One region of the Nocardia sp. NPDC005366 genome, then DNA from elsewhere that is predicted to be linked to it. Evidence: riboswitches for the same ligand, from Rfam matches in the RefSeq annotation. Region 1 holds a riboswitch; each other region holds the start of a gene.

The links. Region 1 has a riboswitch for S-adenosylmethionine ahead of ABZS43_RS07770 (bifunctional o-acetylhomoserine/o-acetylserine sulfhydrylase). Riboswitches for the same ligand answer to the same signal wherever they lie in the genome.
Region 2: another riboswitch for S-adenosylmethionine. It lies ahead of ABZS43_RS19070 (rhodanese-like domain-containing protein); the one in region 1 lies ahead of ABZS43_RS07770 (bifunctional o-acetylhomoserine/o-acetylserine sulfhydrylase).
Region 3: another riboswitch for S-adenosylmethionine. It lies ahead of ABZS43_RS05825 (aminotransferase class V-fold PLP-dependent enzyme); the one in region 1 lies ahead of ABZS43_RS07770 (bifunctional o-acetylhomoserine/o-acetylserine sulfhydrylase).
Region 4: another riboswitch for S-adenosylmethionine. It lies ahead of ABZS43_RS29975 (hypothetical protein); the one in region 1 lies ahead of ABZS43_RS07770 (bifunctional o-acetylhomoserine/o-acetylserine sulfhydrylase).

The regions. Positions count from the first base shown of each region.
Region 1 is NZ_JBEXFQ010000005.1:64,011-68,834, forward strand. Features, by position in the region: gene ABZS43_RS07760 (MFS transporter) at 1-628, opposite strand, end outside; gene ABZS43_RS07765 (TetR family transcriptional regulator) at 777-1,493, shown strand; SAM riboswitch class IV at 1,546-1,656, shown strand; gene ABZS43_RS07770 (bifunctional o-acetylhomoserine/o-acetylserine sulfhydrylase) at 1,746-3,071, shown strand; gene ABZS43_RS07775 (homoserine O-acetyltransferase) at 3,113-4,222, shown strand; gene ABZS43_RS07780 (DUF3017 domain-containing protein) at 4,261-4,506, opposite strand; gene ABZS43_RS07785 (hypothetical protein) at 4,771-4,824, shown strand, end outside.
Region 2 is NZ_JBEXFQ010000015.1:138,014-142,837, reverse strand. Features, by position in the region: gene ABZS43_RS19085 (amidohydrolase family protein) at 1-320, opposite strand, end outside; gene ABZS43_RS19080 (FAD-dependent oxidoreductase) at 401-1,816, opposite strand; gene ABZS43_RS19075 (hypothetical protein) at 2,202-2,651, shown strand; SAM riboswitch class IV at 2,715-2,830, shown strand; gene ABZS43_RS19070 (rhodanese-like domain-containing protein) at 2,846-3,262, shown strand; gene ABZS43_RS19065 (O-succinylhomoserine sulfhydrylase) at 3,259-4,473, shown strand; gene fgd (glucose-6-phosphate dehydrogenase (coenzyme-F420)) at 4,537-4,824, opposite strand, start outside.
Region 3 is NZ_JBEXFQ010000003.1:300,374-305,197, reverse strand. Features, by position in the region: gene ABZS43_RS05835 (Pls/PosA family non-ribosomal peptide synthetase) at 1-1,682, opposite strand, end outside; gene ABZS43_RS05830 (MarR family transcriptional regulator) at 1,869-2,288, opposite strand; SAM riboswitch class IV at 2,427-2,540, shown strand; gene ABZS43_RS05825 (aminotransferase class V-fold PLP-dependent enzyme) at 2,586-3,905, shown strand; gene ABZS43_RS05820 (flavin reductase family protein) at 4,000-4,467, opposite strand; gene ABZS43_RS05815 (YbaK/EbsC family protein) at 4,654-4,824, opposite strand, start outside.
Region 4 is NZ_JBEXFQ010000034.1:59,167-63,990, reverse strand. Features, by position in the region: gene ABZS43_RS29985 (ABC transporter substrate-binding protein) at 1-1,369, opposite strand, end outside; gene ABZS43_RS29980 (GNAT family N-acetyltransferase) at 1,485-2,009, opposite strand; gene ABZS43_RS29975 (hypothetical protein) at 2,015-2,215, opposite strand; SAM riboswitch class I at 2,443-2,538, opposite strand; gene ABZS43_RS29970 (hypothetical protein) at 2,826-3,521, shown strand; gene ABZS43_RS29965 (glycosyltransferase family 2 protein) at 3,522-4,706, opposite strand; gene ABZS43_RS29960 (DUF3153 domain-containing protein) at 4,762-4,824, opposite strand, start outside.

The sequences.
Region 1 (4,824 bases):
CGTAGCCGCCCGTGCGCGGTGCGGGCACATCCCTGACGACGAAGGTCAACGCGCCGACCAGCGCGATGATCGCGATCGGGGTATTCACCAACAGCGTCCACCGCCACGAGGCGTATTCGGTGAGCGCGCCACCCGCGAGCAGGCCGATCGCGGCGCCGCCCGCCGAGATGCCGGCGAAGATGGAGAAGGCCGTCGCCCGCTCCTTCGCCTCGGTGAACGTCACCGAGAGCAGTGACAGCGCGGCGGGCGCGAGAAGCGCGGCGAAAGCGCCCTGCAGGCCGCGGCCCGCGAAGAGCTGCGCCCCGTTCTGCGCGAGGCCCGCCAGCGCCGACGCGGCGGCGAAGCCGATCAGGCCGACCATGAAGATCCGGCGACGGCCCAGGTAGTCCGCCATGCGGCCGCCGAGAAGCAGCAGACCGCCGAAGATCAGCGTGTACGCGGTGAGCATCCACTGCTTGTTGCTATCGCTGATGTCGAGATCACGTTGTGCGAAGGGCAGTGCGATGGTCACGATGGTGGCGTCGAGAACCACCATGAGCTGCGCCAACGCGATGACTGCGAGGGCGAGCCAGCGTGCGGAACTCCCCCGTTTCTCCGGTGCTTCGGCCACCGATGCGGTGTCGGTCATCTCGGTCTCCTCGTTCGAAGTGCTGGACTCTCGGATCAATTCGGCCAATCCTGTCACCGTCAGACAATTGGCGTCAAGAGAAAAATGTCGCAATCGGACATTTGTCGGTTGCGGACAGCGACTGGGCGCCGTGCGATAGAATGCGGACATGCTCGACTCATCAGCGCCGATCGCCGCGGCGGCCGACGCCCGCGCCAACGACCCGGCCGATGGTCGGTGCGGACGGGGACCGAGCCTGCGCGAGCGCAAGAAAATACAGACCCGTGCGCGAATCATCGAAGTGGCGCTCGACCTGTGCGACGCCCAAGGGTTCGACGCGACGACGGTCGAGCAGATCGCGCATGCCGCCGACGTCTCGCCGCGCACCGTTAACCGATATTTCGAGACCAAAGAGGACATCGTCCTCGGACCGGTCGCCGACTTCGGCGAGGGCGTCGCCACCGCGCTGCGGCAACAACCAAGCACCGACGGCGACCTGCCCGCGCTGTGCAACGCCTACCTGGACATGATCGACCGCGCCACCGCCGGGGACAGCACATCCTTCCGGCAGTTCCAGCAAATGCAGCGGATCGCTCGCAGCAGCCAGACGGTTAACGCGCGCGCCCTGGAATTCGGCGAGACCAAGACCACGGCGATCAGTCGCTGCCTAGCCGAACGCGCGGGCACGGCGCCCGACGCGCTTCCGGTCCGGCTGGTGGTGGCGACCTGGCAGATGCTGTGTCATATCGCGATGGCGGATTCGGAGGAACTGGTCGTCAACGGCGACCCGCAGACCGCCGCCCGCGCCGCCCGCGCCGCGGTACTCACCGCGTACGACGAGCTCCGACGCATCTGCTCGCACGCGCGCCCGCTCGACTCCGCGTGATATTTCCAACGGGATTCGGGCGTTGCCCGACCGCCGGTTACCATGTTTGTCAGGTCATGAGTGCCAGCGCCAAGCCCCGGCTCGCTGGACGGCAACCCTCCAGCTGCGGTGGGGTGCTCCGGGTGATGACCGGGTTCCCGAAGGCCGGGAGCAAGCGCGCTGTTCAGGAGGATCCCGAAATGTGTTGTTGTCCGTCGCCCGCAATACGATAACCCGTTCGTCCGGCGAACAACCCCCCATTTGGAGAACGATATGAGCGAACCCATCGCGTCCCCGATCGATCCGGCCGCCTGGTCCTTCGAGACCAAACAGGTCCACGCGGGCCAGTCCCCCGATCAGAGCACCGGCGCCAGGGCCCTGCCGATCTACCAGACCACCTCGTACGCATTCCGCGACACCGCGCACGCCGCGGCGCTGTTCGGTCTGGCCGAACCAGGCAATATCTACACCAGGATCATGAACCCCACCCAGGACGTGGTGGAACAGCGCGTCGCCGCGCTGGAAGGCGGAGTGGCCGCGCTGCTGGTGGCCTCGGGGCAGGCGGCGGAGACCTACTCGATCCTCAACCTGGCCTCGGCGGGCGATCACATCGTCTCCAGCCCGCAGCTCTACGGCGGCACCTACAACCTCTTCCACTACTCGCTGCCCAAACTCGGCATCGAGGTCTCCTTCGTCGACGACCAGGACGATCCGGAGCAGTGGCGGGCCGCGATCCGGCCGAACACCAAAGCCCTCTACGGCGAGACCATCGCCAACCCGAGCGGCGCCATCTTCGACATCCGCGGTGTCGCGGACGTGGCCCACGCGGCCGGGCTGCCGTTGATCGTCGACAACACCGTCGCTACGCCGTACCTGATCCAGCCGCTTGCCCACGGCGCCGACATCGTCGTGCACTCGGCGACGAAGTACCTGGGCGGGCACGGCACGGCCATCGGCGGTGTGATCGTGGACGGCGGCAACTTCGACTGGACGGTGCGCGACGAGAACGGCGCGGCTCGCTACCCCGGTTTCACCACACCCGACCCGAGCTACCACGGCGCGGTCTTCGCCGATCTCGGCGCACCGGCCTACGCGCTGAAGGCGCGCGTGCAGTTGCTGCGCGATCTCGGCGCCGCGATCTCGCCGTTCAACGCGTTCCTGATCGCTCAGGGCATCGAAACGCTGAGCCTGCGACTCGAACGGCATGTCTCCAATGCTCAGGCCGTCGCCGAATTCCTCACCGAGCACGCGGACGTCGAAGCCGTCTTCTACGCTGGCCTGCCCACCTCGCCGTGGCATACGCGCGCCAAGGAGCTGGCCCCGAAGGGTGCGGGCGCGATCGTTGCGTTCGACCTGCGCGGCGGGATCGACGCGGGCAAGAAGTTCGTCGACGCGCTGACACTGCACAGCCACGTCGCCAATATCGGCGATGTGCGCTCGCTGGTGATCCATCCGGCCTCGACCACCCACTCGCAGCTGACACCCGAGGAGCAGTTGGCCGCGGGCGTGACACCGGGACTGATACGTCTCGCCGTCGGCATCGAGGGCATCGATGACATCCTGGCCGATCTACGCGCCGGTTTCGCGGCGACCTCGTGACCGTGAGCGCCGAGCCGAGCACCACCCGTCCAGCGACCGGTGTGACACTTCTGCCACCGCCGGACGGGCGGCTCGGCGTGATCGCCATCGGGGATGTCGCGCTGGAGAACGGCGCCGTCGTCCCCGACGTGCTTCTCGCGGTGCAACGTTGGGGTGAGCTCTCCCCCGCGCTGGACAATGTCGTACTGGTCGAGCACGCGCTGACCGGTGATTCACACGTGGTCGGCGGGCCCGACGACGCCCACCCGCAGCCGGGCTGGTGGGAGGGCATGGTCGGCCCCGGTGCGCCGCTCGATACCGACGAGTGGTGTGTGATCGCGACGAATGTGCTCGGCGGCTGCAAGGGCAGCACCGGGCCCTCCTCCCTCGCTTCCGACGGAAAGCCGTGGGGCGCAAGGTTTCCGGAGATCTCCATCCGCGATCAAGTGACCGCGGAGATCGCGTTGACGCGGTTGCTCGGCATCGACCGGTTGGCCGCCGTGGTCGGCGGGTCGATGGGCGGCATGCGGGTGCTGGAATGGATGATCGAAGCACCGCAACGAGTGGCGGCGGCCCTGGTGCTCGCCGTCGGCGCGCGCGCCACCGCCGACCAGATAGGAACCCAGACCACCCAGATCGCCGCCATCAAGGCCGATCCGGACTGGCAGGGCGGTGATTACCACGACACCGATCGCGCCCCGATGACCGGCATGGGCATCGCGAGGCGGATCGCGCACCTGACCTACCGCACCGAGTCCGAATTGGATCACCGCTTCGAGAATCACGCGCAGGACGAGGAAGATCCGTGGCGGGGTGGTCGCTACGCGGTGCAGAGCTACCTGGACCATCAGGCCGAAAAGCTCTGTAGCCGTTTCGATCCCGCCACCTACGTCCTGCTCACCGAGGCGATGAACCGGCACGATGTCGGCCGCGGGCGCGGCGGTGTCGCGGCGGCGCTCGCCTCGACCCCGGTCCCGTGCGTGGTGGGCGGCGTCGACTCCGATCGGCTGTATCCCCTACGGACACAGCAGGAATTGGCCGACGCGCTACCCGGCTGCGACAGGCTGGAGATCGTGCATTCCAGGGACGGGCACGACGGATTCCTGACCGAGGCCGCCGCGGTGTCGAAACTGCTGATCGAAACCATGCGGCTGGCACGCGAACATCGCTGAGCGGTACCGGGGTTGGTTCCTCACCAGCCCGGGGCTGGTCAGCCGACGCCGACCGTGCTGATCGTGGCGGCGATGGTCACGATGGCGGAGCCGAGCAATCCGAGGGCGGCCACATCGAAGGGTCTGCTGCGCACCGCGAGCAGTCCGACGCGCGCGGTCGGCAGACACAGCCGGAACGCCGCCGCGAGCAGGGTGGCGCCCCCGAAGAACAGCGCGCCACGTCGCCACCGATCGGAGGCGACGAAGACCACGGCCAGCACGATGACCAGGGTCACCACGACCATCGGCAGATGGCAGCGCAGGAACTGTTCGCCTGCGCTCGGCTTCCTTCCCGCGGGCGATTCGACATCGGTCACGCCCCCGATTCTTGCAGACCCCGACCCTACGAGCACCCGGCCCTCACCCCGAGGACGAACTCGGCGCCCGATGCCCGACCGGCGCTCGGCCCCCTTGACCGGTGACCGTCGGCCGTACCAGACTGGGCGCGGCATACGGGGCCCGCAGATCTGGCGGAACCTCGATCATCGGGGACGAATCGGGGGAAGACCATGCGAATCAATCGTGCCGTCATGACCTTCGTGGTGCTGGCGACCGCCCTCGGC
Region 2 (4,824 bases), on a different contig from region 1:
GTGATGTCGGCGGCGACGCGTTTGACGTTGAAGCGCAGCGCCCGCACTCCGGCGCGGTCCAATTCGATGATCTCGTCGTCGGTCGCTTCCAGGTCGAGCGCGGTCACACCGACCCAGCCCTCGCCCAGCTCCGATAGCGCCGCCTTCAGGTAGCTCTGATCGGTGCCTTGGAACGAACCGGTGACTACTGCGCCCCCGCGGACATCGAAGCGCGACATACGCTTTCGATAGTCGGCGATGGTGAAGACGTCGGGCAGGTAGCCGTCGTTCTCGGCCAGCGGGAACCGCGGGTCGAAGATGTGGACATGGGCATCGAACACCTGTACAGAATGCCTCAGTGACGGAGTTCGCGCTGTGGCGGCGGTCGCGCGCATGTGCGACCGCCGCGACGGCGACGGATCTAGACCTTGTGCGGTTCGCTCGCGCGCAGCATGTCTTCGCGCTCGACGACCTTGACGCGTTCGCGGCCTTCCGGCTCACCGAGTGCGCGCTCGTGGGCGTCGAGCCGGTACCAACCCTGCCACGTGGTGAACGGGACGCCCTTGGACTCCAGGAAATCGGTGACCGCGTCCAGTTCGGGCTGTGCGGCGGGGATGAAGCCCTCGGCGTCGTCGAGCAGGCAGGCCACGGTTTCGTTGGCGTCGCCCTTGGTGTGACCGATCAGGCCGACCGGGCCGCGCTTGATCCAGCCGGTGACGTAGGTCGCGGGCATGAAACGGGCCGCGCCGTCGGCGGCCTCGTCCTGGAGCACGCGTCCGGCCTCGTTCGGCACGGTGCCCGCCTGGTCGTCGAAGGGCAGGTTGGTGATGTTCTGCGACAGGTAGCCGACCGCGCGGTATACGGCCTGGATATCCCAGTCCTTGATGACGCCGGTGCCCTTGACGTTGCCGGTGCCGTCGAGCTGGGTGCGTTCGGTGCGCAGACCGACCACCTTGCCGTTCTCGTCGCCGACGATTTCCGCGGGCGATTCGAAGAAGTGCAGGAAGAGTTTGTGGGGGCGGGTGCCCTGGTCGCGGATGGCCCACTGTTCGAGGGTGTTGGCAACCATGTCGACCTGCTTGGAATGCCTGCGGGCGGCTTCGGAGCCTTCGTCGTAGTCGATGTCCTCGGGGTCGACGATGACCTCGATGGTCGGGGAGTGGTCGAGTTCGCGCAGTTCCAGCGGGGTGAACTTGGCCTGGGCCGGGCCGCGACGCCCGAAGACGTGGACCTCGATCGCCTTGTTGGCCTTCAGGCCCTCGTAGACGTTCGGCGGGATCTCGGTCGGAAGCAGTTCGTCACCGGTTTTGGCCAGCACGCGCGCCACGTCGAGCGCGACGTTGCCGACGCCGAGCACGGCGACCTTCTCCGCGTCGAGCGGCCAGGTGCGCGGCACGTCGGGGTGTCCGTCGTACCAGGAGACGAAATCGGCCGCGCCGTAGGAACCGTCCAGGCCGATCCCCGGGATGTCCAGCGCGCGGTCGGCGTTGGCGCCGGTGGAGAAGATGACAGCGTCGTAGAAGCGACGCAGGTCGTCGAGGGTGATATCGGTGCCGTAGTCGATATTGCCGAGCAGTCGGACCTGCTCCTTGTCGAGCACCTTGTGCAGGGCGGTGATGATGCCTTTGATCCGCGGGTGGTCGGGTGCGACGCCGTAGCGGATCAGCCCGAACGGCGCGGGCATGCGCTCGTAGAGGTCGATGCTCACATCGGCCTCGGACTTCATCAACGCGTCGGCGGCGTAGATGCCGGCCGGTCCCGCGCCGACGATCGCGATGCGGAGCGGGCGGGCCGCCTGAGCTGCACCGCTCGTTGCTGCTGCACTCTGTTCGGTCATCTCTTCCGCGCACCCTTATGGTCGAAATTAATGGCGTTTGACTTAGCTTAGGCTAAGTTCACGCGTCGTTCCGGCGCACCTCGCGGTGCGTGACGCTGGTGCTGCTGGCTCGTGACTGCACGGCCCCCAGGTCGCTACGACGGTGAGCTCTCATATGGCTATGACAGCAGGCCGCAGTCCCGCGATTCTATCGGTGGCATGTCATGGGCCCTCTCAGGGTGTCGTGAACTGAACGGATGCCACGCCTCCCGGCGATCACCGACGACCCGTGACACCAGCCTACCGAGGTCCCTTCCGTCCGTGCCTGACGCGCGCTCGCGCCGGTGCGGCCGGGTGCGGCGGGGTCGGGTGTCGGATAGCGGCGCCGACCAGGGATGATCGAGGCATGACCGAGCAGCGCCCCGACCCCGAGGACGACGAAGCGATCGTGCTCGACCAGACCGATCAGCGCACCATGGCGCCGTTCATCGCGGCCGCGGTCTTCGCGGCGGTCGTGCTCGTCGCCATCGTGGCGGGCGGGCTGCTCTCACCCGCTGAGAAAAATGTCACAGAAGCCGACCGGATAGCGGGGGCCGCGCAGAACTACGTGAGCGCGCGTAACGCCAGTGATCAGTCGCCGCCGCCCGGAGTCGCGTGCGAGGGCTTCGAGGAGGGCAAGTCGCCGCTGGCGGGTCAGTTCGCCGGTGGAAGCTCAATAGAGATACCGAAAGTCGCGGATCAGTCCGTCAACGGAGATCGGGCGAAGGCGGCCGTCACCGTGCGGGTCGACGGCCGCGAGACCACCGAGACCTGGAACTTCACCCGATCCGGCGACAAGTGGATCGTCTGCGGATGACCTGCCCGCGTGTCGCGAATCGGTGTTTGACATGTCGCCCGCTCGACGGGCAATCTCAGTTCAGGTCATGAGAACCAGCGTCAAGCCCCGGCTCGCTGGTCGGCAACCCTCCTCCGCGGTGGGGTGCTCCGGGTGACGACCTGGCCGCGCGCCGAAAACGGGTGTGGCAAGTGCGGATTCACAGGAGGTTCGACATGAGTTATGCCGGTGACATCACCCCCCAGCAGGCGTGGGAAATACTGCGGGAACATCCCGAAGCCGTTCTGGTCGACGTGCGCACCGAAGCGGAATGGCGCTTCGTCGGCGTGCCGGATACCAGTTCGATCGAGCGGCCGACCGTGCTGATCGAATGGGTCGACAGCAACGGCGCGCGGAATACCGAATTCGCCGACCAGCTGGGTAAGGCCCTGCAAGCGCGCGATCAGGAAGCGCCCGTGGTCTTCCTGTGTCGTTCCGGTCAGCGTTCGGCGCATGCGGCGAATCTCGCGACCGAACTCGGCATCGGCCCGTCCTACAACGTGCTCGACGGTTTCGAGGGCGGTCTCGACAGCACGGGCCACCGCGGCGGCGAAGGCTGGCGGGCCACCGGCCTGCCCTGGCGGCAGTCGTGATCACCGGCGGCGCCTTCGACAAGCCGCTACCCGATGATGTCGGCCCGGCCACCCTCGGGGTGCGGGGCGGCCTGCGCCGCTCCGGTTTCGAGGAGACCTCCGAGGCGCTGTACCTGACCTCCGGCTTCGTCTACGAGAGCGCGGAGGCGGCCGAGGCCGCGTTCACCGGCGACGTCGAACATTTCGTCTACTCCCGCTACGGCAATCCGACGGTCGCCATGTTCGAGGAGCGGATGCGCCTGCTCGACGGCGCGGAGGCGTGCTTCGCCACCGCGAGCGGTATGTCGGCCGTATTCACCTCGCTCGGAGCGCTGTTGAGCGCGGGCGATCGACTGGTGGCCGCGCGCAGTCTCTTCGGATCCTGTTTCGTGGTGTGCAACGAGATCCTGCCGCGCTGGGGCGTGGAAACCGTCTTCGTCGACGGTGAGGATCTGGACCAGTGGGAACAGGCGCTGTCGGTGCCGACGCAGGCGGTGTTCTTCGAGACCCCGGCCAACCCGATGCAGACCCTGGTCGATGTGCGCAAGGTCAGCGAACTCGCCCACGCGGCGGGCGCGAAGGTGGTGCTGGACAACGTTTTCGCCACCCCGCTGCTGCAGCGCGGTTTCGATCTCGGCGCCGACGTTCTCGTGTACTCCGGCACCAAACATATCGACGGCCAGGGCCGCGTGCTCGGCGGCGCCATCCTCGGCGAGCGGGACTATATCGACGGTCCGGTGAAGAACCTGATGCGCCATACCGGTCCGGCGCTGAGCCCCTTCAACGCGTGGACGCTACTGAAGGGTTTGGAGACGATGCCGCTGCGGGTGCGCCATTCCACCGAATCGGCACTGAAGCTCGCGCGCTTCCTCGAGGGCAATGATTCGGTGAGCTGGGTGCGCTACCCGTATCTGGAATCGCATCCCCAGCACGCCTTGGCGACCAGCCAGATGAGCGGCGGCGGCACGGTGGTCACGTTCGAACTCGACGCGCCGGCGGACGAGGCGAAGAAACGCGCCTTCGAAGTGCTCAACCGGTTGCGGATCGTCGATATCTCCAACAATCTCGGCGATTCCAAAACTCTGATCACCCATCCGGCCACCACGACCCACCGTGCGATGGGCCCGGAAGGCCGCGCCACCATCGGTCTGTCCGACGGTGTTGTCCGCATTTCGGTTGGCCTGGAGGATGTCGACGACCTCCTCGGGGATCTGGAGCGCGCGCTGCGCTGAAATCGCCCGGCGCAGACGAGAAGAACCCCATCCCGGCCGGGATGGGGTTCTTCGTCTATCAGCTCAGCCGAGCGCCCGCAGCCGGGGGCCGAGGTCACGTTCGAACAGTTCCAGGAACCGGCGCTGATCGTGGCCGGGGGCGTGGAAGACCAGGTGGTTCAGCCCGGCGTCCAGGTACGGCTTGATCTGGGCGACGGCCTCGTCGGGATCGCTCGCCACGATCCAGCGCTTGGCGATCTGCTCTATCGGCAGCGCGTCGGCGGCGGTTTCCATCTCGATCGGGTCGGTGATGCTGTGCTTCTGTTCGGCGGTCAGCGACAGCGGCGCCCAGAAGCGGGTGTTCTCCAGTGC
Region 3 (4,824 bases), on a different contig from region 1:
GCGGCCACCAGTTGCGCGGCGGCGAGTGAGCCGCCGCCCACATCGAAGAAGTCGGTATCGGGACTCGGTGTCTCGGCGCCGAGCAGCGCATCCCACAGGCCCGCGACCCACAGGGCGGTCGGGGTGAGTCCGATTTCGGCCTCGGCGTCCTTCTGTTTCGGCAGCGGCCACGGCAGCGCGTCGCGGTCGACTTTGCCGGAGGTGCGCGTGGGCAGTTCGGCGACGACGGCCAGACGCGGTACCAGCGGAGCCGGAAGTTGTTCGGCGAGACGGTCTCTGGCGGCTTTGAGGTCGTAGTCCGCGTCGGGTCCGGTCAGGTAGCCGACGAGGATCTTATTGCCCGCCTTGGTACTTCGGATCGCCGCGGCGGCGCCGGTCACGCCGGGCAGGTGTTGTAGTGCGCTGTCGATCTCGCCGAGTTCGATACGGCGACCGCCGATTTTGATCTGGTCGTCGGCGCGTCCGAGGAACACGAGTCCGGCGCTGTCGTTGCGCACCAGATCGCCGCTGCGGTAGGCGCGTTCCCAGCCCAGTGACGGTAGCGGGGCGTATTTCTCGGCATCTTTGTCCTGGTCGAGATATCGGGCAAGCCCGACTCCGCCGATGACCAGCTCGCCCGATTCGCCCTCGCCCACCGGATTGCCCGCCGGATCGACCACGGCCAGATCCCAGCCGTCCAGCGGCAGGCCGATGCGCACCGGCCACTTTCCGTCGAGCAGGGCCGCGCACGCCACCACCGTCGCCTCGGTGGGACCGTAGGTATTCCACACCTCGCGTCCCGAATCCGCTTTTCCGGCAAGGCGTTCAGCGAGTTCCGGGGGTACCGCCTCGCCGCCGAAGATCAGCAGCCGGACCGACTCGAGCGCCTCGGCGGGCCAGGTGGCGGCCAATGTCGGGACGGTGGAGACGATGCTGATCTCGCGCCGCACCAGCCATGGACCCAGGTCGGCCCCGGTCCGGACCAGCGCGCGCGGGGCCGGGACCAGGCACGCGCCGTGCCGCCAGGCCAGCCACATCTCCTCGCAGGAGGCGTCGAAGGCGACCGAGAGTCCGGCGAGCACGCGGTCACCGGGACGGATCGGCGCGTCCCGCAGGAACAGCTCGGCCTCGGCGTCGACGAGCGCGGCGGCGTTGCGATGGGTCACCGCGACACCTTTCGGCGTTCCGGTGGATCCGGAGGTGAAGATGATCCACGCGTCGTCAGCGGGATCGGGCGGCGCCGTCGTGCCATCGGATTCCGCTGCGGCGGAGGTCGTTTCGATACCGTCCGCGGTGACAACGGCGGTGACCTCCGCCTCGCCGAAGACCAGCCTGGCGCGTTCGTCCGGATCGTCCGCGTCGACGGGCACGTAGGCGGCGCCCGCGTGCAGCACGGCCAGAATCGTCACGTAGAGCTCGTTGGTGCCCGAGGGCATGCGGACGCCAACGCGGTCGCCCGCTCGCACTCCGGCCGCGGCGAGGCGCGCGACGACGGCGTCGATCTCGGTCAGCAGTTCGGAGTAGCCGATGACCACGTCCCCGTCATCGATGGCGGGGGCGTCCGGGTGGTCGATGGCGGTGGCGGCGAGGATGTCGACCAGGGTGCGGGCGGGCGGGGCAAGGGCGCCGCGCGATAGCGGATCGGGAATCGACCGCGGATCCGGGCCCTCGCCCGCCGCGGTATCGACCTGCGGCTGCAGCATGACGTCCTGTCCACCTCTCATAGACCTGCCTGCTCTTCATCGTTCGTTGTTTCACAAGAGGGTTACCAGTGGGCAAACACCACGGGGACCAGTGGTCTACGGTACCCGGGGTATCGGCTGATCGATGGTCGCCGGATCGGGTGGTTCGTCCCGATGACAACCGCGCTACCGGCCGAAATACCGGATTCAGTCGCTCAGTGCCTGATCCTCGCCGAGCGCTTTGAGGGCGAGGCGATGCAGAATGCGCTGCTCGTCCGCGTCGAGGCGGTGCAGGACCCGTTGCGCCGCCGCCTCGATGAGTTCGTCGGTGCGGCGGCGTTCGGCGCTGCCCGCCTCGGTGACGGAGAGTCGGTATTTGCGGCGATCGACGGCGTCGCGGGTACGCACGACCAGACCGTTCTGCTCGAGCCCGTCGATCAGCCGGACGACTTCGCTGCGGTCGATGCCGAGAGCGGTGGATACCTGCTGCTGGGACAACTCGTCGAATTCCTCCAGGTAGACCAGCACCCAGTGCTCGCGCGGCGACGTGCCCATCTCGCTGCGCACCGCCTTGTGCAGCTTGCCGAGCACGTAGGTCGGGAAGCGGAGTAGCGCGGGGGGATGCATCGATCGCATCGCATACCGCCGGAATGCGCAAACGACGTACGGGCGACCGCGGTGAACGGACGCAGGTGATCGAGTGTCGCCGTCGACACGGAACGTCCCTGTTGACAGGACTGTGGTGCGTCTGCCAATCTCGGATCAGGTCACGAGTACCAGTGTCAAGCCCCGGCTAGCTGGTCGGCAACCCTCCTCCGCGGTGGGGTGCTCCGGGTGACGACCGGGCCGCCGCCCGACCGGGCGCGGCAAGCGCGGACTCGAACAATCCTCGATTGCGAGTCCCTCTGTCGACGGGATTACGTGATGACTGCTGTTGTGGACCAGACCTGTGCCCCCCTCGCCCGGGTATCCGGCGATGACCTCCAGGTGCCGCTCGTCCAGGGCGGAACCACCACCTACGCGAATTTCGACTACGCCGCCAGTGCGCCTGCGCTGGCCGCGGTCACCGACCGGGTGCAGCAGCTGCTGCCGTACTACGCCAGCGTGCATCGGGGCGCGGGTTACGCCTCCCGGATCTCCACCGAATGCTATGAATCCGCGCGCGCTTCGGTGAGCCTTTTCCTGGACGCCGCCGACGACCAGGTCGTGGTCTTCACCCGCAACACCACCGACTCGCTGAACCTGCTCGCCGGATGCGTGCCCGGCGACACCGTCGTGCTCGACATCGAGCATCACGCCAATTTCCTGCCGTGGACCAGGAACGGACGTCGCGTGGTGCGGGCCGCCGACACCGTCGAGGAGACCATCCGGCTTCTTGTCGCCGAGCTGTGCGCCAAACCTGCCGCGCTGCTGGCGATTACCGGCGCGTCGAACGTCACCGGCGAGGTGCTGCCGCTGGAACGTCTGGCCGAGGTGGCGCACCGGTGCGGCGCGCGCATCCTGGTCGACGCGGCGCAGTTGGCTCCGCACCGCCGGATCAGCCTGCGCGACACGGGAATCGACTACCTGGCCTGCTCGGGTCACAAGCTGTACGCGCCGTTCGGCGCGGGTGTTCTCGTCGGCCGCCGTGACTGGCTCGACGCGGCCGAGCCGTATCTGGCGGGCGGCGGCGCGGTGCGCGAGGTGCGCGCGGACTCGGCCGAGTGGGCTCCCGCGCCGCAGCGTCACGAGGCGGGGTCGCCGAATGTGCTCGGCGCGGCTGCGCTGGCCGCCGCCTGTGCGGCGCTGTGCGATATCGATGCCGAAACCCTCGCATCGCATGAACGCCTGCTCGCCGACCGTCTCCGCGACGGCCTGTGCGCGATTCCCGGCGTCGAACTCCTGCGACTGTGGTCCGACAGCCCCGATTGCGTCGGTATCGTCGCCTTCACTCTCGACGGTTTCGCCCCCGGCCACGTCGCCGCCTACCTCTCCGCAGAACACGGCATCGGCGTCCGCGACGGCCGCTTCTGCGCCCACCCCCTGCTCGCCCGCCTCGGCCTCGACGGCGCGCTACGCGCCAGCATCGGCCTCGGCACCTGCTCCGCCGACGTCGACCGGCTGATAGAAGCCGTGGCCGACCTCGTAGAAACCGGCACCGGCTGGAACTACGCCGTCACCGGATCGCACTGGAACCCGACTCCGGAGACCCGCCCGTTCGCTACCGTCGACACCGGGGGCGCGTCACCCTGCGCCGTGGGCTGAGATTCCTATGTCGTGAGTCGTGGTCGCGTCGGCTCGCGGACATCGATCCGGACGCGCTCGACGCCGAGGTCGAATCCCGCGGGGTGCGTCGGAGCTATCGGTCCAGCGACGTAGGGCGGTGGTAACGGCCCTGGTAGTACAGCAGCGGCGCGGCGGCCGGTTCCTCGTCGGTATTGTCGTGCACCCGGGTGACCAGGCCGACGACGAAAGTATGGTCGCCGATGGGGATTCGGTGGTGGACGCTGGCGCGGACCCAGATGGGGGTGCCGTGCAGGACCGGTTCGCCGGTGTCGAGGGTCGTCCACAGGGATCGGTCGGAGAAACGTTCGTCGGCGGTACGGGAGAAACGCTGCGCCAGGTGATGCTGGTGTTCGCCGAGGAAATGGATGACAACGGAGTCCGCGCCGAGCATGGCGTCCAGGCTGGACGACGTGTGGGCGATATTGAAGGAGACGAGCGGGGGTTCGAGCGAGAGCGAGGCGAACGAGGTCGCGGTGAATCCGATCGGGCCGCTGTCCGAATTCAAGGTGACCACCGTGACGCCCGCGGGATAGTGGCGCATCGAGGCGCGATATTGCTCGGCGGTGATGCCGCTCAGATCGTCGGGGATCTGGACGCCGGCATCCGGCGGTGGTGCTTCGGTCACAGTTCGAAGTTACGCCCGCTCGACCGATCGCGGGCTGTCGCGTGGTCGTTCGCGCGATGGGCGTAAAGCCACCGCGCCGCCGCAGGGGCACGGCGCGACGGGTCAATCCATATCGATCGGCAGACCCGCGGTGATCCGGACGAGTTCTCGAAAGGACGTGCGGAACACCGTGTTCGGATGACCGCCCGCCGCCCACACTTCCCGATGCCCGGACAGCGCGTTGTCGACCCAGGTGGGCAGGTTGGTGGGATGACCGACCGGGGCGACACCGCC
Region 4 (4,824 bases), on a different contig from region 1:
CGTCGACGCTGAAGGTGGTGCGCAGGATGTCACCATCGGCGCGGGTGGAGTTGAAGTAGGTGGCGTCGTAATCCTTGGTGTTCTGCCTGGCCGTCGTCTCGGGGCCGGACACCAGATCCAGCTTCAGGTCGACGCCGACCTGTCGCAGTTGCTGCTGCACCAGTTCCAGGATCGCCTGATTACCCGCGAACACCTGGCTGAACATCACGGCGAAGGAGAGCCGCTCGCCGTTCTTCACCCGGATCCCGTCACCGCCCGGCACCCAGCCCGCCTGCTCCAGTCGGGTTCGCGCCTTCGCCGGGTCGTAGGCCAACTGGGCCGAGAGATTCTGGTAGCCGGGCGTATTGGCGGCAAGCACACTGGTCGCGGCCTTGAACTGCGGTCCGAGCACCGTGTCGACCAATTGCTGGCGGTCGATCGCGGGCAGCAGGGCGGTGCGCACGGCGGGATCGCGCAGTGGGCCGCGGGTCACATTGGGCAGCAAGCCGAAGGCGACCCCCGGATTGGCGGTGCTCAACAGTCGCCCGCCCGCGGCCTCCAGTTGCGGAACATCCTGGGGCAGCGCGTCGCTGATCGCGTCGAGCTGACCGGAGGTGAGACTTCCGGTACGCACCCCCGATTCGGGGACGACGGTGAATTCGACGCGGTCCAGATACGCCTCCCCACGATGGGCGAAAACGTCCGAACCCCAGTTGTATCCGGCGCGCTTGGCGAGTGTGGCCGAGGCGTCCTGACGCCAGCCCGCGTAGGTGAACGGGCCGCTGCCGATATTGCCGCCGGCGCAACGCTGTTCGGCGGGAGCGGCGGTGGTCGCGTCGGCGAGCAAGCCCAGCTGGGTGGTCGAGGAGGCCTGCAGGAATTGTGAATTCGGCTTGCTGAACTCGACTCTCGCGGTCAACCGGTCCACCGGCGTGGTACTCACGTAGTTGGTCAGATAGCTGGCCCCGAGCGGTGATTTGGCCGCACCCAGCTTGACGATCGCGTCGAAATTGCGCTTGACCGATTCGGCGGTGAGCGGGGTGCCATCGCTGAAGGTGACGCCGTCGGCGAGGTGGAAGGTGAAAACCTTCGCATCCGGGCTCACCTCCCAGCTGCGGGCCAGCCACGGCGTGATCGCCCCGGTCGCCGGATCCTGGTCGGTCAGCGAATCGACGATCTGCCTGGCGACGTAAATGGTCTGGTTACTGCCTGCCTGCGCCGGATCCGAGCAGGTCGGCGCCTGGGAGAGTCCGTAGCGCAGCGTACCGCCCGGCCGCGGCGGTCCGGCGTCGCCGCCGGAACCGCCCGAATCGCCGCCGCAGGCCGCAAGACTCGCGGCCGCGGTGACGGCGGCGGCAATGGCCGCGATTCGATAGCGGGATCGGATCACTGTGCTACTCCAAGGGTTTCGACATGGTTGACATCGGGGCGGCGCTGCCTGGTACCGGCAAGCCCGCCGGTACTCGGCTCGGGCACCGGGGCGATCGAGGTCATGAGCAGGAATCTCATGCGACGACGCCCACAAAATCGGCGGCACGCACGTATTTCTCGAACGGATGTTTGCCGATCCGCTCGGGGGGCAGATCGGGGTCGTAGAGCGGGGTGTACCCGGCCGCGAGGTAGAGGGCGACCGCCTCGGGCTGACGTGGCCCTGTCGTCAGGTAGACGCGTCGATAACCTCGACGGGTGATCTCGGCTTCCAGGTGCGTCAGGACATACCTGCCGAATCCCTGCCTGCGGTGCTCGCGCGAGGTCCAGACGCGTTTGAGTTCGGCGGTCGTCTCGTCGTAGCGCTGGAAGGCGCCGCCCGCGACCGGTTCCGAATCCCGGGTGACGACAAGCAGGTCACCGTGCGGCGGTGCGAATTCCTGCGCCGGATAGTCCACCAGCGAGGCGTGCACCGCGCCCGGGGTTCTGCCGTAGCGCGTGCTGTATTCGACGGCCAATTCGGCCAGCAGCGAAGCGGCGAGCGGATCGGACTGCGCGACGCGGTGCACCCGAACTCCGTTGTCGGGGAAACGTGAGGCCACGCCGCTCACCCCGCCATCGACCACGGCTCGGCGGCCGGATTGCGCGCGACGTGCGCGACAGCGATCAGCGCCGCCGTACTCGCGACCCGTCGCGGCGGATGCCGTGATCTCGCGACGCTGGGCACGTCGGAGGTGGAGGCGTCATCGGCGTCGGGGGAGACGACATCGGATTCACCCGGCGGGGCGGGCGCGTGGGGCGCACTCATGGCGAGTCCTTCGGAACAAGCGGACGCGACCACCCCTGTGGGCGGCGGTCGCCGCACCCGGCCAGTGTCGGGCGCACGGTCTGGCGGGCGGGTCAGCCGCGACAGCCGGTGGACATGACATGGCACTGGTCGGCATGGCACTGGTCGGCATGGCACTGGTCGACATGGCACTGGTCGACATGGCGACGGCCCCAGCGATTGCCACTGCGGTAGATCATCACTTCGGTCCTCCATCGTTCCCGGCGGAAGCACCCGCACCCGAGAATGCCGGGGGGTTGCTGCGACGTCGGTGAGCCAGGTCTCTCGGTCGCTCTGGATGGTGAGATTCCGGTGGCGCCAGCGCCGCGGGAACACGTGTCGAGCCGAAACATCATGCGAAGGAGGGCGGCTCCTTCACAAGGGTAGAAATCAGGGTGAGCACAGTCCTTCCCGCCATCGCCGCGCGCGTCGAGAATTACCCCGGTCGATCGGACGTCCTACTCCGATCGCCCCTCACCCCGCACTCGTCGTCCGCGACGCGCCCAGGGCTTGCCGAATCCGATAAACCCTGCTGAAAGCGTTTGCGGGAGTACCCTCCTCCTCGATCGTGCCGACGATGAGGAGGTCTGTTGTGACCGTAGTGCGCCGTCTGACCACGTTTGCCGCCGTCGCGACCGGGGCTGTCGCACTGGCCCTCGCGCTACCTGGCGGCGCGGTGGGCGCTCCGTCCCCCGACACCGACCGCGCCGCCGCCATCGCGGGTCCGGGTGATCTGCTCGGTGCCTACGAGTCGAATATCGAGGCGCTGCGGAAGTTCGGCATGGACCCGTTCCTGTACCCGACCGCGGCCGCCTTCTGTAACGACGCGTCCACATTCGGGCTCGTCCCCGCGGTAGCGGGCGCGGTGCCGGGGCCGTGGCCTAAGACGACCGTCGCCATCCCCGGACTCGATATGACCGCCGTGGAAGCGGGCCAGACCATGTTCACCTTCGTGCCTTTCGGCGTCGCCGCCGACAAGAGGACCGATACCGGGATGCGTGTCGCGTGGCTCAACGTCAGCAACGGCCGTAGCGGCACGGCGTCCATGGGCCCGATCGGGGATGTCCTGTCCGCCATGATCCCGCCCGAGGTGCCCGCCGACGTCCGTCCGGTCGCCGAGAAGGCCGTCCAGGACTTCTTCCTCGCCTCGCTCCCGGTCGGCGGTATCCGCGCGGTCCCCGTCGACACCGGCAAGGGCATGGTGCTCGCGGCGGTCTTCGGCACCGTCCAGAGCGGCGATCGGTCCTGCTTCTTCCTGCCGACCGTCGGGATGACCACCATCCCATGATCATCCGCGGGGGAGGGAACGACCTTTCCAACCGAGCGTCCCCCGGCGGTAGGCCAGGTGCGATCGGATCGACAGGGCCGTGTACGCGATGATCGACACGGGATGCGCCAGTGCCGCGACGATATCGGCGCGGGTCGAGGATCGACCGGACTCCAGGGAACGCGCCAGCAGTCGCGTGGTGACGGCGGCGGCATACCCGAGAATTCCGGCTCGGCGGGTACCGCCGCGACCCGCCACCGCCGCCAGGGGCGCGACCACGTACGCCAGGGCGGCCACCGATCCGACAGCCGCGGCGGCGATCGGCGAGCCGCCGTAGGCGGACCACAGCCACCGGGTGTATCCGGCGTCGAGTTCGGCCGCGCCCCGGTACATCCGGGTGCGGGCCAGCGGGCCCGCGGCGACCAGAGCGGTATGCCCGCCGCCGCGCCGCACCGCGCGGGCGATATCCAGATCCTCGGTCGGGGACGCCGCCACCGCCGCGTGGCCGCCTGCCGCGCGATAGGCGGCGGTGTCGAAGACCAGGAACTGCCCGCACGCCACCGCCGTCGACGGCCGCAGGCTCCGATTCGCCACGGCGACGGGCAACGTGGAGGCCCACGACCAGCACAGCAGTGGCTGCACCAGCGCCTCGGCCACCGACCCCGCGTCCTGGCGCGGCCACGGTGACACCAGTGCCGCGCGGCCCCTGCGCAATTCCGCCACCGCCGCGGCGATCGCGCCGGGCGCGATCCGCACGTCGGCGTCGAGGAAGATCACGACGGCCGTATCCACCGCGTCGGCCAGCCTGGCACAGGCCGCGGCCTTCCCGGTCCATCCCGGCTCCGGTTCGGTATCCGAGCGGATCACGATGAACCGGGGGTCGCCGTCGATCGCCTTCTCGGCCGCCGCCGCGGTGCCGTCGGTGGACGCGTCATCGAGAATCAGCACCTGGAGGCGCGGCGCCCCCGACTGCGCGCGCAGATCACCGATCAGCTCCGGCAGTCGCCGCACCTCGTCGCGCGCCGGAACGCACACCGTGATCGGCTCGATGACAGCGGCGGATTCCGGCAGTCGCCGTACCGTCAACCGATTGACCAATGCGATCGCGCAGCCGAGCACCGCGACGCCGGCGCCCGCCCGTGCGCTCACCGCCGCCGCGTTCCCGGCGATGGCCGTTCGCGCGCGAGCCGCGCTGTCGTCAGCCATTGTCGGCACCCCTCGTCTCGCACCCGCGTATATCGGACGTGCCGCCGTCCGGGGGTCAGCGTCCTTCGATGACCAGCCGCCACCAGCGGCTCAGGGAGAAGCCGCCTTCGGGGTGGGG